3 regions of the Streptomyces sp. NPDC028289 genome follow, and region 1 is predicted to be linked to each of the others. Evidence: predicted binding sites of a transcription regulator. Region 1 holds the regulator's gene; each other region holds the start of a gene.

Region 1 (5,544 bases):
AGGACAACCAGCCCTCCGTCCAGATCCAGGTCTACCAGGGCGAGCGCGAGATCGCGGCGTACAACAAGAAGCTCGGCATGTTCGAGCTGACCGGTCTGCCGCCGGCCCCGCGCGGTGTCCCGCAGATCGAGGTCTCCTTCGACATCGACGCCAACGGCATCATGCACGTGACCGCGAAGGACCTGGGCACGGGCAAGGAGCAGAAGATGACCGTCACCGGCGGCTCCTCGCTGCCGAAGGACGAGGTCGACCGCATGCGCCAGGAGGCCGAGCAGTACGCGGAGGAGGACCACCGCCGCCGCGAGGCCGCCGAGACCCGCAACCAGGGCGAGCAGCTCGTCTACCAGACCGAGAAGTTCCTCAAGGACAACGAGGACAAGGTCCCGGGCGAGATCAAGACCGAGGTCGAGGCCGCGGTCGAGGAGCTCAAGGAGAAGCTCAAGGGCGAGGACACCGCCGAGATCCGCACCGCCACGGAGAAGGTCGCGGCCGTCTCCCAGAAGCTGGGCCAGGCCATGTACGCCGACGCCCAGGCCTCGCAGGCCGCGGCCGGCGGTGCCCCCGCCGGTGACGCCGACGACGTGGTGGACGCCGAGATCGTCGACGACGAGCGCAAGGACGGTGCCGCGTGACGGAGGAGACCCCGGGCTTCGAGGAGAAGCCCGACGTCCCCTCCGGCGCCACCCCCGACGACGCCGAGCCGAAGGCCGCTCCCGCACAGGGGGCGGCCCCGGCCGGGGACTCAAGCGCACAGCTGGCCGGTCTGACCGCGCAGCTGGACCAGGTACGCACCGCGCTCGGCGAGCGCACCGCGGACCTCCAGCGCCTCCAGGCCGAGTACCAGAACTACCGCCGCCGGGTGGAGCGCGACCGGATCACGGTCCGGGAGATCGCCATCGCGAACCTCCTGACCGAACTCCTGCCCGTGCTCGACGACATCGGCCGCGCCCGGGAACACGGCGAACTGGTCGGCGGTTTCAAGTCGGTGGCCGAGTCGCTGGAGACGGTCGCGGCGAAGATGGGCCTGCAGCAGTTCGGCAAGGAGGGCGAGCCCTTCGACCCGACGATCCACGAGGCGCTGATGCACAGCTACGCGCCGGACGTCACCGAGACGACGTGCGTGGCCATCCTGCAGCCCGGGTATCGCATCGGCGAGCGCACCATCCGCCCCGCGCGGGTGGCGGTCGCCGAACCGCAGCCGGGAGCGACGGCGGTGAAGGCCGAGGGGACCGACGAGGCCCCGGCGGCCGGGGACGAGAAGGACAACGGCCCTGAGGAGGGCTGACGTCGTAGGTAACACGTGGAAGGAGGGGCGTCGGGGATGAGCACCAAGGACTTCATCGAGAAGGACTACTACAAGGTCCTCGGCGTCCCCAAGGACGCCACCGAGGCCGAGATCAAGAAGGCGTACCGGAAGCTCGCCCGCGAGTTCCACCCGGACGCCAACAAGGGCAACGCCAAGGCCGAGGAGCGCTTCAAGGAGATCTCCGAGGCGAACGACATACTCGGCGACCCCAAGAAGCGCAAGGAGTACGACGAGGCACGCGCCCTCTTCGGCAACGGCGGCTTCCGCCCCGGGCCGGGCGCGGGCGGCGGCAACTTCAACTTCGACCTGGGCGACCTCTTCGGAGGCGGCGCCCAGGGCGGCGGCTTCGGCGGGGGCGGCGGCGGCTTCAGTGACGTCCTGGGGGGCCTGTTCAACCGGGGTGGGGGCGCCGGCGCGCGCACCCAGCCCAGGCGCGGCCAGGACATCGAGTCCGAGGTCACGCTCAGTTTCACGGAGGCCATCGAGGGCGCCACGGTCCCGCTGCGGATGTCCTCGCAGGCCCCCTGCAAGGCCTGTTCGGGCACCGGCGACGCGAACGGCACCCCGCGGGTGTGCCCGACCTGTGTCGGCACCGGCCAGGTGGCACGGGGATCCGGCGGCGGCTTCTCGCTGACCGACCCCTGCCCGGACTGCAAGGGCCGCGGCCTGATCGCGGAGAACCCCTGCCCCGACTGCAAGGGCAGCGGGCGCGCCAAGTCGTCCCGGACCATGCAGGTCCGCATCCCCGCCGGGGTGACCGACGGCCAGCGCATCCGGCTGCGCGGCAAGGGCGCACCGGGCGAACGCGGCGGCCCCGCGGGCGACCTGTACGTCATGGTGCACGTGGACACCCACCCGGTGTTCGGCCGCAAGGACGACAACCTCACGGTGACCGTGCCGGTGACCTTCACCGAGGCGGCGCTCGGCGGCGAGGTCAGGGTCCCGACCCTGGGCGGCCCGCCGGTCACCCTCAAGCTGCCCCCGGGCACGCCCAACGGCCGCACCATGCGCGCCCGTGGCAAGGGCGCGGTCCGCAAGGACGGCACCCGCGGCGACCTCCTGGTCACCGTCGAGGTGAGTGTCCCGAAGGACCTGTCGGGGAATGCTCGTGACGCACTGGAGGCGTATCGCGAGGCGACCGCGGGCGAGGACCCGCGTGCCGAGCTGTTCGAGGCCGCGAAGGGAGCATGACAGAGATGGACGGCCGTCGACGTAACCCGTATGAACTGACCGAGGAGACCCCGGTCTACGTCATCTCGGTGGCGGCCCAGCTCTCCGGCCTGCACCCGCAGACGCTGCGCCAGTACGACCGCCTCGGTCTGGTCTCCCCCGACCGCACGGCCGGGCGCGGCCGCCGCTACTCGGCCCGCGACATCGAACTGCTCCGCCAGGTGCAGGCGCTGTCGCAGGACGAGGGCATCAACCTGGCCGGCATCAAGCGCATCATCGAACTGGAGAACCAGGTCATAGCGCTCCAGCAGCGCGTCGCCGAACTCCAGGCGGCGGTCGACGGCGCGGCGGCCGCGATGCAGCAGCGGGAAGCGGCGGTCCACGCGTCGTACCGCCGCGACCTGGTGCCGTACCAGGAGGTGCAGCAGACCAGCGCGCTGGTGGTGTGGCGGCCGAAGAAGGCCAAGGACTAGCGGCAGTTGTGCGAAGAAGGGCCCCGGCCGCAGGCCGGGGCCCTTCTCGTGGCTACGGCTCCAGGATCGCCCAGTCCGCGCCGGGCGCCGACTCCGTGCCGTCGGCGTACAGCGCGGTCACCCAGTAGTAGTGGGTGGTGCCGCGGGCGGCCGTGGCGTCGTCGTACGAGCGGTCGGCCGTGGCCGCCAGCTTCTCGTACCTCTGCGTCGCCGGGTTCCAGCGGTAGACCTGGTAGCCGGTCGCCGCGTCGACCGCGTTCCACGCGAGGTGGACGCCGCCCGAGTCGGGGGTGTCCGCCGTCAGGGTCAGCGGGGAGCCCTCCGGGGTGGCCACCGACGGGGTCAGGTCCAGCTCGTCGACGGCGACCGCGCTCACCGGCCCCAGCCACCGGCTGGAGTTGCCCGCGGTGTCGATCGCGTCCACCCAGTAGCAGGCGTGATCCCCGTCCGGCAGCCGCACGTCCCGGTAGTGCGAGGTGGACGGGGACAGCCAGGCCCACTCCGAGCCGGAGCAGACCTGCTCCTCGCCCTCCTCGCCGAGGACCGTGCCCCGGTAGACCGCGTACCGCTTCAGGTCGGGCTCGGTGTTGTCGGCCCAGTCCAGCTCGATGCCGTACTCGGTGGCCGTCGCGGTCAGGCCGGTCACCTGGGCGGGCGGCTTGTCCGACTCCAGCGTGGTGACGGTCGCGGTGTCGGAGAGCGGGGACACCTGCGGCCACTGCACGTTCGCCACCGCGTAGTGGTACGTCGTGCCCTCCTCGGCCGAGAAGTCGCCGCAGCTGTACCGGCGGGACCCGTCGGAGAGGGTGGTGTAGCTGGTCGTACAGGTCACCCACTGCGCCGTCGAGGTGTCCACGGGCAGCGTCGTCGAGCGGTAGACGCGGAACTCGCCGTACGGGGTGTCCTCGGCCTTCATCGTCCACTGGAGGGTCGCGCTGCCGATGCCCGCGGTCGCCGTGAGTCCGCGGGGTGCGGCCAGCGGGCGGGTCACCGCCTTGAGGTCGGTGAACGGCGACAGGTGGCCCGAGCCGTCCACGGCCGCGACCCGGTACTTGACGGTCTCGCCCCGGGTGAGCGTGTCGTCGGTGAGGCTCACCGTGTAGGCGAGGTCCCAGGACTTGGTGACGACGCCGTAGAAGTCGGTCCGCTCCACCCGGTACTTCACCGCGGCGTGCACCCCCGACCAGCTCAGTTCGGCGCCCGTGCCGGTGGCCGAGGCGGTGAACCGGGCGGGCGTCTGCAGCACGGTGCTGGTGACCAGGGCGTCGGCCGTGCCGGTCGACTCGTTGCCGGCCCTGTCGTAGGCGCGGATCTCGTAGTAGTAGAGGTCGCCGGTCGCGGGCGGAGCGTCGGTCAGGGACGTCGACGTCGTCGTCCCCGCCTTCGTCCAGCTGGTGCTGGAGCGCAGCCGCCGGTAGACGCGGTATCCGGCGAGGTCCATCTCCCGGTTCTTCGTCCAGCTCAGCTTCGTCGTGTTGGCGTTGCCGTCGTAGGACACCAGCGGATCCAGCGGGGTGAGGGGCTTGACCTTGTCGACGCCGGCGGAAGTGCGGGGTGTGTAGGTGAACTTGACCTTGGCGGCGCCGGTCCAGTTGGCGTAGTCGATCCGCAGGGTGTGCTTGCCCTTGGGGACGGTGACGTTGACGGTCTTGCTCACCGTCTTCGTCGTGTTCTTCCAGAGGTCGACCTTGCGGACGCCGTCGAGGTAGACCCGGATCCCGTCGAGGCCGGAGGCGGTGAGGGCGAAGGGTCCGCCGGAGCCGAAGTCGCGGGTCACGCTCCAGCGGACGCCGAAGTTGTCCTTCGGGAGCCCGGACGCGGGGGCGCCGCTCCAGCTCTCGCTGATCGCGGAGTCGCAGTCCGTCCTCTTCGGGGTGCCCTTGAAGGTGGTGTTCGCGAAGAACTGCCGTTTGAAGACGGGAGAGGCACAGCTCGTGGCCGCCGAGGCGGTGGACACGGCGACGGTGGTGAGAAGGCCGGCCGTGATGGCCAGCACCGCGGCCGTCGCCTGCAGGGTGGTCTTCATCAGGTGGTCAGGCTCCGCTCGGCAGGGACACACTGGCGTCCACGTTGCTGAAGGTCTCCGAGCCGTCGGGAGCGACGACCGAGAGCAGGTAGTAGACGGTGGTGCCGTGCGGCACGGTGGTGTCGGTGTAGTGGGTGGCGGTGGGAGCCAGCGGTACGTCCGTCACCCGGACGTAGGCGCTCGTCGCGGGGTCCCAGCGGTACACGTTGATGCCGGCGGCCTCCGTGGCCACCGAGTCCGCGCAGTCGATGTACATGCCGCCCTCGTAGCCGAGGGCGGTGTAGGTGGTCAGCGAGCAGTCCGCGGTGTCCTCGGGGACGGTGGTGGGCCTGAGGTCGAGTTCGGTGGCCGTGACCCGGGAGACGGCGCCGTCCCAGTAGGCGCCGGTGAAATCGGGGTAATTGCCGTAGATATCCGCCGGGATGACGACGTACTCGTGCGACTCGCCGTCGGCCGCCTCCGGACCGACCACGAACTCGGAGGTGCCGGCGGGCACCGTGCCCAGGTAGTCGGGCGTGCAGCAGGAGAAGTACTCCCAGACCTGGTACTCCTTCAGGTCCGCCGCCGTG
Region 2 (5,544 bases), on a different contig from region 1:
GGCGACGCCCGCCGCCTGGAGGAGTCGGCGCTGCCGGACGGGTGCAGCCTCGACTTCGACGGCGGACCCGGCATGGGCGGCGACGGCCCGTTCGGCCAGGACTCGGGACGCAAACTGCTCCCTCTGGTGTCGGTGGAGAACTTCCACATCCTGCGCAGACGGCAGACCGCCGACACTCCCGACGAGGCGAAGGAGGACTGATGCCCTCGGACGCGGTGTTCTACCAGGCGGCGGCGCTCTGTCTGACCTACCCGGACGACGACTTCGTCGCCCGGCTGCCGCTGCTGCGCGAAGCCGCCCCGCAACTGCGGGAGTTCACCGACCACGCGACGGTGACCCCACCGCAGGAGCTGGCCGCGCACTACGTGCAGGTCTTCGACTTCAAGAACCGGCACAGCCTCTACCTCAGCTGGTGGCGGGACGGCGACACCCGCCGCCGGGGCATGTCCCTGGTCCGGTTCCAGGACATCTACAAGGCGTACGGCATGGAGTTCACCGGCGAGGAGCTGCCGGACTTCCTCCCCGCCGTCCTGGAGTTCACAGCCCGCACCGGCAACACCGACCTGCTCACCGAGCACCGCGACTGCCTGGCACAACTCCGCGACCGGCTGACCGAGTTCGGTACCCCCTACGCGTGCGTCCTGGACGCGGTCTGCGCCGCCCTGCCGACCGCGGCCGGCGGAGTGCGCCCATGACCACCCTCCTGTGGGGCGCCCTGCCCTACATCGCCCTCGCCCTCCTGGTCGCCGGCCTCGTCTGGCGCCACCGCTACGACAAGTACGGCTGGACCAGCCGCTCCTCCCAGGTCTACGAGTCGAGGCTGCTGGACATCGCCTCCCCCGTCTTCCACTACGGCATCCTCTTCGTCCTGGCCGGCCATGTCGTCGGCCTGTTCGTCCCGGCGTCGTGGACCGGGTCGCTGGGCGTCGGCGCGCACACGTACCACCTGTTCTCCCTCTACGGCGGCACGCTCGCGGGCGTCCTCGCGGTGGCCGGCCTGGCCCTCCTCCTCTTCCGGCGCCGCACCCGGGCACCCGTCTTCCACGCCACGACGGCGAACGACAAGGTCATGTACCTGGTCCTGGTCGCCGCGATCGTGCTGGGCATGACGGCGAAGCTGAGCCACACCTCCGGCGACGGCTACGACTACCGCGCCACGATCGCCCCCTGGGCCCGCAGCCTCTTCGTCCTCCAGCCGAAGACAGCGCTGATGGCGGACGTCCCGGTCCTCTACCAGGTCCACGCGGTCATCGGCATGATCCTCATCGCCCTGGTCCCCTACACCCGCCTGGTCCACATGTTCAGCGCCCCGGTGCAGTACCTGTTCCGCCCGTACGTGGTGTACCGGTCGAGGGATCCCCGCCAGTTGGGCCCCCGCCCGGAGCGGAGAGGCTGGGAGACCACCCGCAACTAGTCCCTGCCACCCGCAACCAAACCTCCTCCCGCCGCAACGGCGTTCTGCCACGACGGCGGAACCCGGCGGTGCCTCACCCGGCCGCACCCCTCTCGTCGTCCACGATCTCGGCGTCCACCACTCCCTCCTCCTCGGCTTGGGGCGCCCGCGGTTCTTCGGCCGAGCCGCCGGAGGCCGCCGCGTACATGGCCTGCCCCATCTGCTGGCTCACGCTCGCCAGCTTCTCCGCCCCCTGCCGCAGCTCGCCGGTGTCGGCGTCCCGCTCCAGCAGGGCCTTGAGCTCGGTGACCGCCGCCTCCACCTCGGCCTTGGTGGCGCCCGGCACCCGCTCCTCGTTCTCCCGGAGGAACTTCTCGGTCTGGTAGACGAGTTGCTCGGCCTGGTTCCGCGTCTCCGCGGCCTCGCGGCGCTTGCGGTCCTCCTCGGCGTACTGCTCGGCCTCCCGCATCATGCGGTCGATGTCGTCCTTGGGGAGGGCGGAGCCGCCGGTCACGGTCATCTTCTGCTCGCGGCCGGTCGCCAGGTCCTTCGCCGAGACGTGCATGATCCCGTTCGCGTCGATGTCGAAGGCCACCTCGATCTGGGGCACCCCGCGCGGTGCGGGCGGCAGGCCGGTGAGGTCGAAGACGCCCAGCTTCTTGTTGTACGCGGCGATCTCACGTTCGCCCTGGTAGACCTGGATGCCCACCGAGGGCTGGTTGTCGGCCGCGGTCGTGAAGATCTCCGAACGCCGGGTCGGGATGGTGGTGTTGCGCTCGATGAGCCTGGTCATGATGCCGCCCTTGGTCTCGATCCCCAGGGACAGCGGGGTGACGTCGAGCAGCAGCACGTCCTTGACGTCACCGCGGAGGACACCCGCCTGGAGGGCGGCGCCGACCGCGACCACCTCGTCCGGGTTGACGCCCTTGTGCGGGTCCTTGCCGGTGAGTTCGCGGACCAGGTCGGTGACGGCGGGCATCCGGGTGGAGCCGCCGACGAGGATGACGTGGTCGATCGCCGACACCTGCACGCCCGCGTCCTTGACGGCCTGGTGGAAGGGCTTCTTGCAGCGGTCCAGCAGGTCGGCCGTGAGCTCCTGGAACTGGGCTCGCGTCAGCTTCTCCTCCAGGTGCAGCGGCCCCTCCGCGGAGGCGGTGATGTACGGCAGGTTGATGGACGTCTCCGTCGACGACGACAGCTCGATCTTCGCCTTCTCGGCGCCCTCGCGCAGCCGCTGCACGGCCATCCTGTCGTTGCCGAGGTCGATGCCGTTCTGCCCCTTGAACCGCTTCACGAGGTACTCGACGATCCGCTGGTCCCAGTCGTCGCCGCCCAGGTGCGTGTCGCCGTTGGTGGCCTTGACCTCGATCACGCCGTCGCCGATCTCGAGGAGCGACACGTCGAAGGTTCCGCCCCCGAGGTCGAAGACGAGGACCGTCTGCTCCTCGCCCCGGTCCAGGCCGTAGGCGAGCGCCGCGGCCGTCGGCTCGTTGATGATCCGCAGCACCTTCAGGCCGGCGATCTCCCCGGCCTCCTTGGTGGCCTGCCGCTGGGCATCGTCGAAGTACGCGGGTACCGTGATCACCGCGTCGGTGACGTCCTCGCCGAGGTAGGCCTCGGTGTCCCGCTTGAGCTTCTGCAGCACCCGCGCCGAGAGCTCCTGGGCCCGGAAACGGGCGCCGTCGACGCTCCCGCTCTCCGGGAACCGCCACGCCGCGTCGCCCATGTGCCGCTTGACCGAGCGCGCGGTGCGGTCCACGTTGGTCACCGCCTGCCGCTTGGCGACCTCGCCCACCAGCACATCGCCGTTCTTCGCGAAGGCCACGACCGACGGGGTGGTCCGCGCCCCCTCGGCGTTGGCGACGACGGTGGGCTCACCGCCCTCCAGCAGGGCCACCACCGAGTTCGTCGTACCGAGGTCGATACCGACCGCACGTGCCATGTCCGTCCCCTTTCCACCCGGGCGCTTCCCCGACTCCAGCACAAAACTTGAGCGAGCTGTTGTCAATGCCGGGTACCCCGTGAACGACGCTGCCGCGCACCCCTCGGAAGAGGGGACGCGGCAGCGCGGCGGGCGGGACGGTCAGGCGAGCTTCGCGTCCAGGGTGATCGTGGTGCCGGCCAGGGCCTGGCTGACCGGGCAGTTCTTCTTGGCGTCCTCGGCGGCGGCGGCGAAGCCCTCCGCGTCCAGCCCGGGGACGGTGCCCTCGACGGTCAGGTGGATGCCGGTGATGCCGGTGCCCGGCTGGAAGGTGACGTCGGCGTTGGTGACCAGCTTGGTGGGCGGGGTGCCGGCGCCGGTCAGGGCGTGCGACAGCGCCATGGAGAAGCAGCTGGAGTGGGCGGCCGCGATCAGCTCCTCGGGGCTGGTCTTGCCGTTCGCCTCCTGGGAGCGCGAGGCCCACGTGACGGGCTGCTCGCCGATACCGGAGGAGTCGAAGGTGATGACACCGTTGCCCTCGGTGAGGCTGCCTTCCCAGACGGTGTGTGCGGTGCGCGTGGTAGCCACGGTTGTTCCTTTCGGCGATGAAGGCGAATGAACCGGTTCGCTCGCCCCCATCCGATCACATCAGAGCTCAGCGCACCCGGAAGACCGGCCCACGGGGAGTGAACGGCAGGCGGCGTCCGTCCGGGATCAGATAGGCGTGCTCGCGGCGGACCCGCAGGACGTCGCACCAGCCGTCGGTGATCACCAGGACCGGCGCGGTGGGCGGGAAGTCGTCGGCGCGCTGGAGCAGGTCGATGCCGGGCTGCAGGACGGTGCCGCCGCGGCCGTGCACGCGGACCCGGCCGGCGATCTCGGTGGTCGGGAGATAGCCGGCGTCGTGGGGCGCCGCGTCGCAGAAGACGACCCGTGCGGCCGGTACGTCACGGGCCTCGGCGTAGGAGGCGATCGCGCCGAGGGCCTTGCCCAGCAGGGTGCGGTCCATGGAGCCGGAGGTGTCGAGGACCACGCCGAAGGTGCACCGGGCGACCTCCTCGGGCGGGAAGTACCGGCCGGCGCGCGGGATGTCCGGGGTGGACGACTGCCGGCGCGAGGGGCGGGCGTACGAGCGCACGGCCTCCGGGCGCGGCACGAACTCGTCGAACCAGCGGGCCAGTCGGGCGTCCCACGGCAGTGGCGGATGGCTGAGCGCGCGGATCTCCTCGACCAGGCCGCCGGGCAACAGGCCCCGGTCCTGGGTCTGGTGCAGGTCGAGTCCCTGGCCGAGGCCCCGGCGGTAGAACTCGTCGAGGTCCACGTACGCGCCGGGCGGCCCGAGCGGCGCGCCCAGCACGTCGCCACGCCCCTTGCCGCGCAGCGTGGCGAGCCGCCGCATCCTCCTCAGGTCGACGGCGATCCGGTCGTACACCTCCTCGGCCGACAGCCCCTTCAACTCGGCGTCGTACAGCAGCCCTTCGGGTATCGCGCCGACGCGCATCTCGACCAGCCAGCCGTTGATGACGTAGTCGCAGGCGATGTTGAAGAGGTACGGGTCGCGGGCGCCGAGGCGGTCGCCGTGGCGCAGGGCGGCGTGCAGCATCTCGTGGGCGAGGACGAACCGCCACTCCTCGTCGTCCATCGTCCGCAGCGGGTTGACGTAGATCTCGCCTGCCTCGGGGTTGACCGCGGCGACGGCGATGTCGTGGGCGCGGGCCAGTTCGGCGTCGGCGACCAGTGTGATGCCGGCCGCGATGCCGCCGAGCAGCGGGTAGGAGGAGACGAACCAGCTCAGCGCCCGTTCCCAGGGACGCCGCGGGGTCGGCGGCCCTGACATGGAGGTGCGGCGGCCGCCGGCCAGGTCCATCGCCCGGGACATGGTGCGGGTCAGCGCGTGCGCGAAACCGACCTGCCAGTCGGGGACCTGACCGGCCCACTTGCTCCAGGAGAGGAGGAGCTGGTCGGGCTCACCGCCGTTCGTCCCGCCGCGCTCGTACGCGGCCGGGATGCCGCCGGTCCGGCGCCAGCCGGCGGCGAGCCGCTCCTCGTCGCCCTCCGGGTAGGAGGCGGGCAGGTGGTCGGGGGCCTCACCGATCGGGAAGGTCTGCAGGAAGCGGTTGACGACGGCGCAACGGGCGGCGAGGTCGTAGCGGTCGGGCTGGGCGCGCGGCCCGGTGGCGGCCGGGAGGTGCCCGAAGCCGAGATGAATGGTGCAGTGCGCCAACGCCCA
Region 3 (5,544 bases), on a different contig from region 1:
GCCGGACCCTTCCCGGCGTCCTCGACATCGAGTGGAACCCGTACGGCGCGGCCTGCTACGGCAAGTCCAAGAGCGGGATGGTCACCTGGATCACCGACTTCCTGAACCGGTACAAGGCCCGCACCGGCCGCGCCGCGGTCATCTACACGGCGACCAGCTGGTGGAGCGACTGCACCGGCAACTACGGCGGTTTCGGCTCCGCCAACCCGCTGTGGATCGCCCGGTACGCCTCGGAGGTGGGCACACTGCCGGCCGGCTGGTCGACGTACACGATGTGGCAGTACACGTCGACCGGGCCGTCGGTCGGGGACCACGACAAGTTCAACGGGGCCCTGGACCGGGTGGTGGCACTGGCCAACGGCTGAGCAAGCGCCCCGAAGGGGCGCGGGGCTGTTGTCGATGTGCGGCTCCGCCGCGTGGGCGCGACCAGCCACGACGGCGCCGCGGACGAACAACGGCGCACAGCGCGAAGGCCCGGGCCCCTCGCGGGAACCCGGGCCTTCTTCTGCATCCGGCAGCGTCCGTCACGCCGCTACCGGAACCTCCGGCGCCGCGCCGTTCGTGGCGGGCGCGAGCGCCAGCTCCAGGACCTGGCGGACGTCGGTCACGGCGTGGACGTCGAGCTTGTCCAGCACCTCGGCCGGGACGTCGTCCAGGTCGGCCTCGTTGCGCTTCGGGATGATGACGGTCGTCACCCCGGCACGCTGGGCGGCGAGCAGCTTCTGCTTCACGCCGCCGATGGGCAGCACCCGGCCGGTCAGCGAGACCTCGCCGGTCATCGCCACGTCCGTGCGGACCAGCCGCCCGGAGAGCAGTGACGCGAGGGCCGTCGTCATCGTGACGCCGGCGCTCGGGCCGTCCTTGGGAACCGCGCCCGCCGGGAAGTGGATGTGCACGCCCCGGTCCTTCAGGTCGCCGACCGGGAGTTCCAGTTCGGCGCCGTGCGAGCGGAGGAAGGACAGGGCGATCTGCGCCGACTCCTTCATCACGTCACCCAGCTGACCGGTGAGGGTCAGACCCGCCGCGCCCGTCTCCGGGTCGGCCAGGGAGGCTTCGACGAAGAGCACGTCGCCACCGGCGCCGGTGACCGCGAGGCCCGTCGCCACACCCGGGACCGCCGTGCGGCGCTCGGCCGGGTCCTGGGCGGACTCGGGCACGTGGTGCGGCCGGCCGATCAGGGCGCGCAGGTCCTCGTCCCTGATCGTGAACGGCAGCTCCCGCTCGCCCAGTTCGTGCTGGGCCGCGACCTTGCGGAGCAGCCGGGCGATCGAGCGCTCCAGGGTGCGCACGCCCGCCTCGCGGGTGTACTCGCCGGCGAGCTTGCGCAGCGCGCTCTCGTCGAGGATCACCTCGTCCTTGGCGAGCCCCGCCCGCTCCAGCTGGCGCGGGAGCAGGTGGTCACGGGCGATGACGACCTTCTCGTCCTCGGTGTAGCCGTCCAGGCGGACCAGCTCCATGCGGTCGAGCAGGGCCTCCGGGATCGCCTCCAGGACGTTGGCGGTGGCCAGGAAGACGACGTCGGACAGGTCGAGTTCGACTTCCAGGTAGTGGTCGCGGAAGGTGTGGTTCTGCGCCGGGTCGAGGACTTCGAGCAGGGCAGCGGCCGGGTCGCCCCGGAAGTCGGACCCCACCTTGTCGATCTCGTCCAGCAGGACGACCGGGTTCATCGAACCGGCCTCCTTGATGGCCCGCACGATCCGGCCGGGCAGCGCGCCGACGTACGTACGGCGGTGACCGCGGATCTCGGCCTCGTCCCGGACGCCGCCGAGGGCGACCCGGACGAACTTGCGGCCCATCGCGTGCGCGACCGACTCACCGAGCGAGGTCTTGCCGACACCGGGCGGGCCGACCAGGGCCAGCACGGCACCGCCACGGCGCCCGCCGATGACTCCGAGCCCCCGGTCGCTACGGCGCTTGCGCACCGCCAGGTACTCGGTGATCCGCTCCTTCACGTCCTCCAGACCGGCGTGCTCGGCGTCCAGGACCGCCTTGGCGCCCTGGATGTCGTAGGCGTCCTCGGTCCGCTCGTTCCACGGCAGTTCGAGGACGGTGTCGAGCCAGGTGCGGATCCACGAGCCCTCGGGCGACTGGTCGCTGGACCGCTCCAGCTTGTCGACCTCCTTGAGGGCGGCCTCGCGGACCTTCTCCGGCAGGTCGGCGGCCTCCACCCGGGCGCGGTAGTCGTCGGACTCCTCGCCGTCCTTGGCGGCGTCGCCGTTCAGCTCGCGCAGCTCCTTGCGGACCGCCTCCAGCTGACGGCGGAGCAGGAACTCGCGCTGCTGCTTGTCGACGCCCTCCTGGACGTCCTTGGCGATGGTCTCCGCCACGTCCTGCTCGGCGAGGTGGTCGCGGAGCTGCTGGGTGGCCAGCTTCAGGCGGGCGACCGCGTCGACGGTCTCCAGGAGCTCGATCTTCTGCTCGGTGGTCAGGAAGGGCGAGTAACCGGAGTTGTCCGCGAGCTGGGAGACGTCGTCGATGGCCTGCACCCGGTCCACGACCTGCCAGGCGCCGCGCTTGCGCAGCCAGGCGGTGGCGAGGGCCTTGTACTCCTTGACCAGTTCGGTGACATGACCGGGCACCGGGTCCGGGACGTTCTCGTCGATGCGGGTGCCCTCCACCCACAGGGCCGCACCCGGGCCGGTGGTGCCGGCGCCGATGCGCACCCGGTAGCGGCCGCGGATCAGCGCGCCCGGGTCGCCGTCGGCCAGGCGGCCGACCTGCTCCACGGTGCCGAGCACACCGGTGCTCGGGTAGGTCCCGTCGACCCGCGGCACCAGCAGCACCCTGGGCTTGCCGGGCTCGGTACGGGCGGCGGCCTGCGCGGCCTCCACGGCGGCGCGTACATCAGGGTCCTTCAGGTCCAGCGGGACCACCATCCCGGGCAGCACAACCTCGCCGTCGAGCGGCAGCACAGGGAGGGTGAGTGATGCGGACGTCGAAGCCATGATCTCCCCTTCGGCAGTCAACTTGAGCTATGTCGACTCAATGTTTGCGAGCCCAGAAATGTTCCCATGCATATGTTCGCTCTGAGCGATCAACTGCCGACCTGGCCGAACACGGTCCCACGCCCGTAAAAACAGTTGATCCGAGCGGGCTCATTCCCCGTACGGTCGGCCGATGACCGACACCGACCTCACCGCGGCCCTGCTGGCTGCCTACGACGCCCAGATGCGCGCCGTCCAGCCCGTCCCCGCCCCCGGGATCACGTACGAGCACGACGGTCCCGCCCTCCGGGTGGTGGGCCAGCACCGCGGCTTCGTGACCGGGCCGCGCGACTGGGGCGGCGTGCGCGGCCTTGAACTGGACGCGCTGATCGCCCGGCAGCGGGACTTCTTCGCGGCGCGCGGCGAGGCGGTGGAGTGGAAGACGCGCGGGCACGACGACCCGGCGGACCTCCCCGACCGGCTGCGTGCGGCGGGCTTCGTGCCCGAACCACGCGAGACGGTCGTGATCGCCCTGGTCGAGGACCTGGCCGTGGCCGCACCCGCCCTGCCCCCGGGCGTGACCCTGCGCCGGGTCACCGCCGATGCGGACCTGGACCGGATCGCCGCGCTGGAGACGGCGGTGTGGGGCGAGGGCATGGCGTGGATCGCCGGGTACCTGAGGGGCCGGCTCACGGTCGCCCCCGACGACAACGAGGTGTACGTCGCCGAGGCCGCCGGAGAGGTCGTCTCGGCGGCCTGGATCGCCTTCCGCCCCGGCACGGACTTCGCCATGCTGCTGGGCGGCTCCACCCTGGCCGAGTGGCGCGGCAGGGGCGTCTACCGCGCGCTGGTGGCCCTGCGAGCGACCCGCGCGGCAGCCCGGAACGTCCCCTACCTCCTCGTGGAGGCCTCGTCCGCCAGCGCTCCGATCCTCCAGCGCCTGGGCTTCACAGCGATCACGACCACCACGCCGTACATCTGGACCCCGGCCGACTGAAACGCGCCCCAAAGGGGCGCGGGGAACTGCGCGAGCAACCACGACGCCTCCGCACCCGGCAACCGACCGCCATCCACAACGGCGCATCGCCCCGCCCGGTCCGGCACCGCCGGACGACGCCGTCGGGGCTGAGCACCGTTGCGGCGGGAAATGAGGGTGCTCACCGCCACGACTCCGCAAGGCCCTCGCTACACCACCGCAACGCAACTCACAGGAAAGGCCCCGAAACTGCCAGCGGACGCACAGCAAATGGCGGCGCGCACCGGGGCGGGGGGGGGGGACACATGAGTGAGAAACAGTCGCCGCCCAAGCGGCCGGCACGGCGCGCCGTGCTCACCGGCGCCGCCGTCGTCGCGGCCGGCGCCGCCGTCCCGTTGGCCCTGCGCGCCGTCGGCGACGACGGCGCCGGCACCCCCGCCCCCGCCCGCACCGCCTCCGCGGCCCCCGCCGCAAGCCGTCCCCCGGCCTCCCCCCTCCCCCGCACCGATCCCCGCCCGAACATCCTCCTCGTCCTCACCGACGACCAGCCCAAGGAGACGGACTGGGCGGTCCGCCGTACCGCCGACTGGCTGGGCGGGCAGGGCGTCACCTTCGCGCGGGCGCACGCCAACACCCCGCTCTGCGCGCCCTCCAGGTCCACGATCATGTCGGGGCGGTACGCGCACCACCACGGCGTCCTCGACACCCGCCACCCCTACCACCTCGACCAGCACACCACCGTCCAGCGCCAGTTGCGTGCGGCCGGCTACCGCACCGGCCTGTTCGGCAAGTACCTCAACTACTGGCACACCGGCGACAACCCGCCGCACTTCGACGAGTGGCTGCTCCAGGAACCGGTGGCGTACTACGACGGCCACTACAACGACAACGGCACGGTCCGGAACATCCCCGGCTACAACACCCACGTCATCAGGGACCGCGCCCTCGCCTTCATCGACAGGTCCCGGACCGACACCCGGCCGTGGTTCGCGTTCGTCGCCACCCGCAGCGCGCACGAACTCAACATCCCGGAGCGGAGGTACGCGCACGCGCGCGTGCCGGAGTGGCCCGGCCGGCCCTCCGTGTACGAGGGCGACAAGAGCGACAAGCCGCCGTTCCTGCAGAAGGCGAAGCACACGTACGACCAGGGGAAGGCGCTGCGCGGGCGCCAGTTGCGCACCCTGCTGTCGGTGGACGACGCGATGCGGGACTTCCGGGACGAGCTGCGCGCGCTGGGCCAGTTGGAGAACACCCTCGTGCTGTTCACCAGCGACCACGGGCTGTGCTGGGCGGACCACGGCTGGCTGCGCAAGTCGGTGCCGTACCGGCCGAGCCTGGAGGTGCCGTTCTGGCTGTCCTGGCCCGCGCGGGGGCTGGGCGAGGGCACCGTCGACGACCGGCTCACCGGCCATGTCGACATCGCCCCGACCCTCCTGGACGCGGCCGGCGTCACCCCGGACACCCCGCACGACGGCCACTCGCTCCTGGACACCCGCAACGACCGCGACCGCCTCCTCGCCGAGTGGTGGTGGAACCGGCAGGACCAGGAGCCGATCCACACCTGGGCCACCCACATCGGCAGGTCCACGCAGTACACCGAGTACTACCGCACGCGCCTCGACGGGCAGGGCCTGCCCACGCAGG

What was found. The regulator HspR, encoded in region 1, represses chaperone genes until heat shock. The targets are predictions, from matches to a motif close to TTGAGNNNNNNNNNCTCAA.
Region 2: the regulator HspR is predicted to act here: its motif matches at 3,383-3,401, upstream of dnaK (molecular chaperone DnaK).
Region 3: the regulator HspR is predicted to act here: its motif matches at 2,968-2,986, upstream of lon (endopeptidase La).

What each region holds. Positions count from the first base shown of each region.
Region 1 covers NZ_JBVHTI010000005.1:662,958-668,501, forward strand. Annotated here, with positions in the region: gene dnaK (molecular chaperone DnaK) at 1-632, shown strand, start outside; gene grpE (nucleotide exchange factor GrpE) at 629-1,285, shown strand; gene dnaJ (molecular chaperone DnaJ) at 1,322-2,497, shown strand; gene ACZ4UV_RS27835 (heat shock protein transcriptional repressor HspR) at 2,503-2,949, shown strand; gene ACZ4UV_RS27840 (PA14 domain-containing protein) at 3,002-4,975, opposite strand; gene ACZ4UV_RS27845 (PA14 domain-containing protein) at 4,983-5,544, opposite strand, start outside.
Region 2 covers NZ_JBVHTI010000002.1:363,546-369,089, reverse strand. Annotated here, with positions in the region: gene narH (nitrate reductase subunit beta) at 1-201, shown strand, start outside; gene narJ (nitrate reductase molybdenum cofactor assembly chaperone) at 201-695, shown strand; gene narI (respiratory nitrate reductase subunit gamma) at 692-1,414, shown strand; gene dnaK (molecular chaperone DnaK) at 1,488-3,335, opposite strand; gene ACZ4UV_RS09610 (OsmC family protein) at 3,477-3,902, opposite strand; gene ACZ4UV_RS09605 (vWA domain-containing protein) at 3,970-5,544, opposite strand, start outside.
Region 3 covers NZ_JBVHTI010000003.1:1,039,842-1,045,385, reverse strand. Annotated here, with positions in the region: gene ACZ4UV_RS18880 (lysozyme) at 1-365, shown strand, start outside; gene lon (endopeptidase La) at 525-2,945, opposite strand; gene ACZ4UV_RS18870 (GNAT family N-acetyltransferase) at 3,118-3,921, shown strand; gene ACZ4UV_RS18865 (sulfatase family protein) at 4,206-5,544, shown strand, end outside.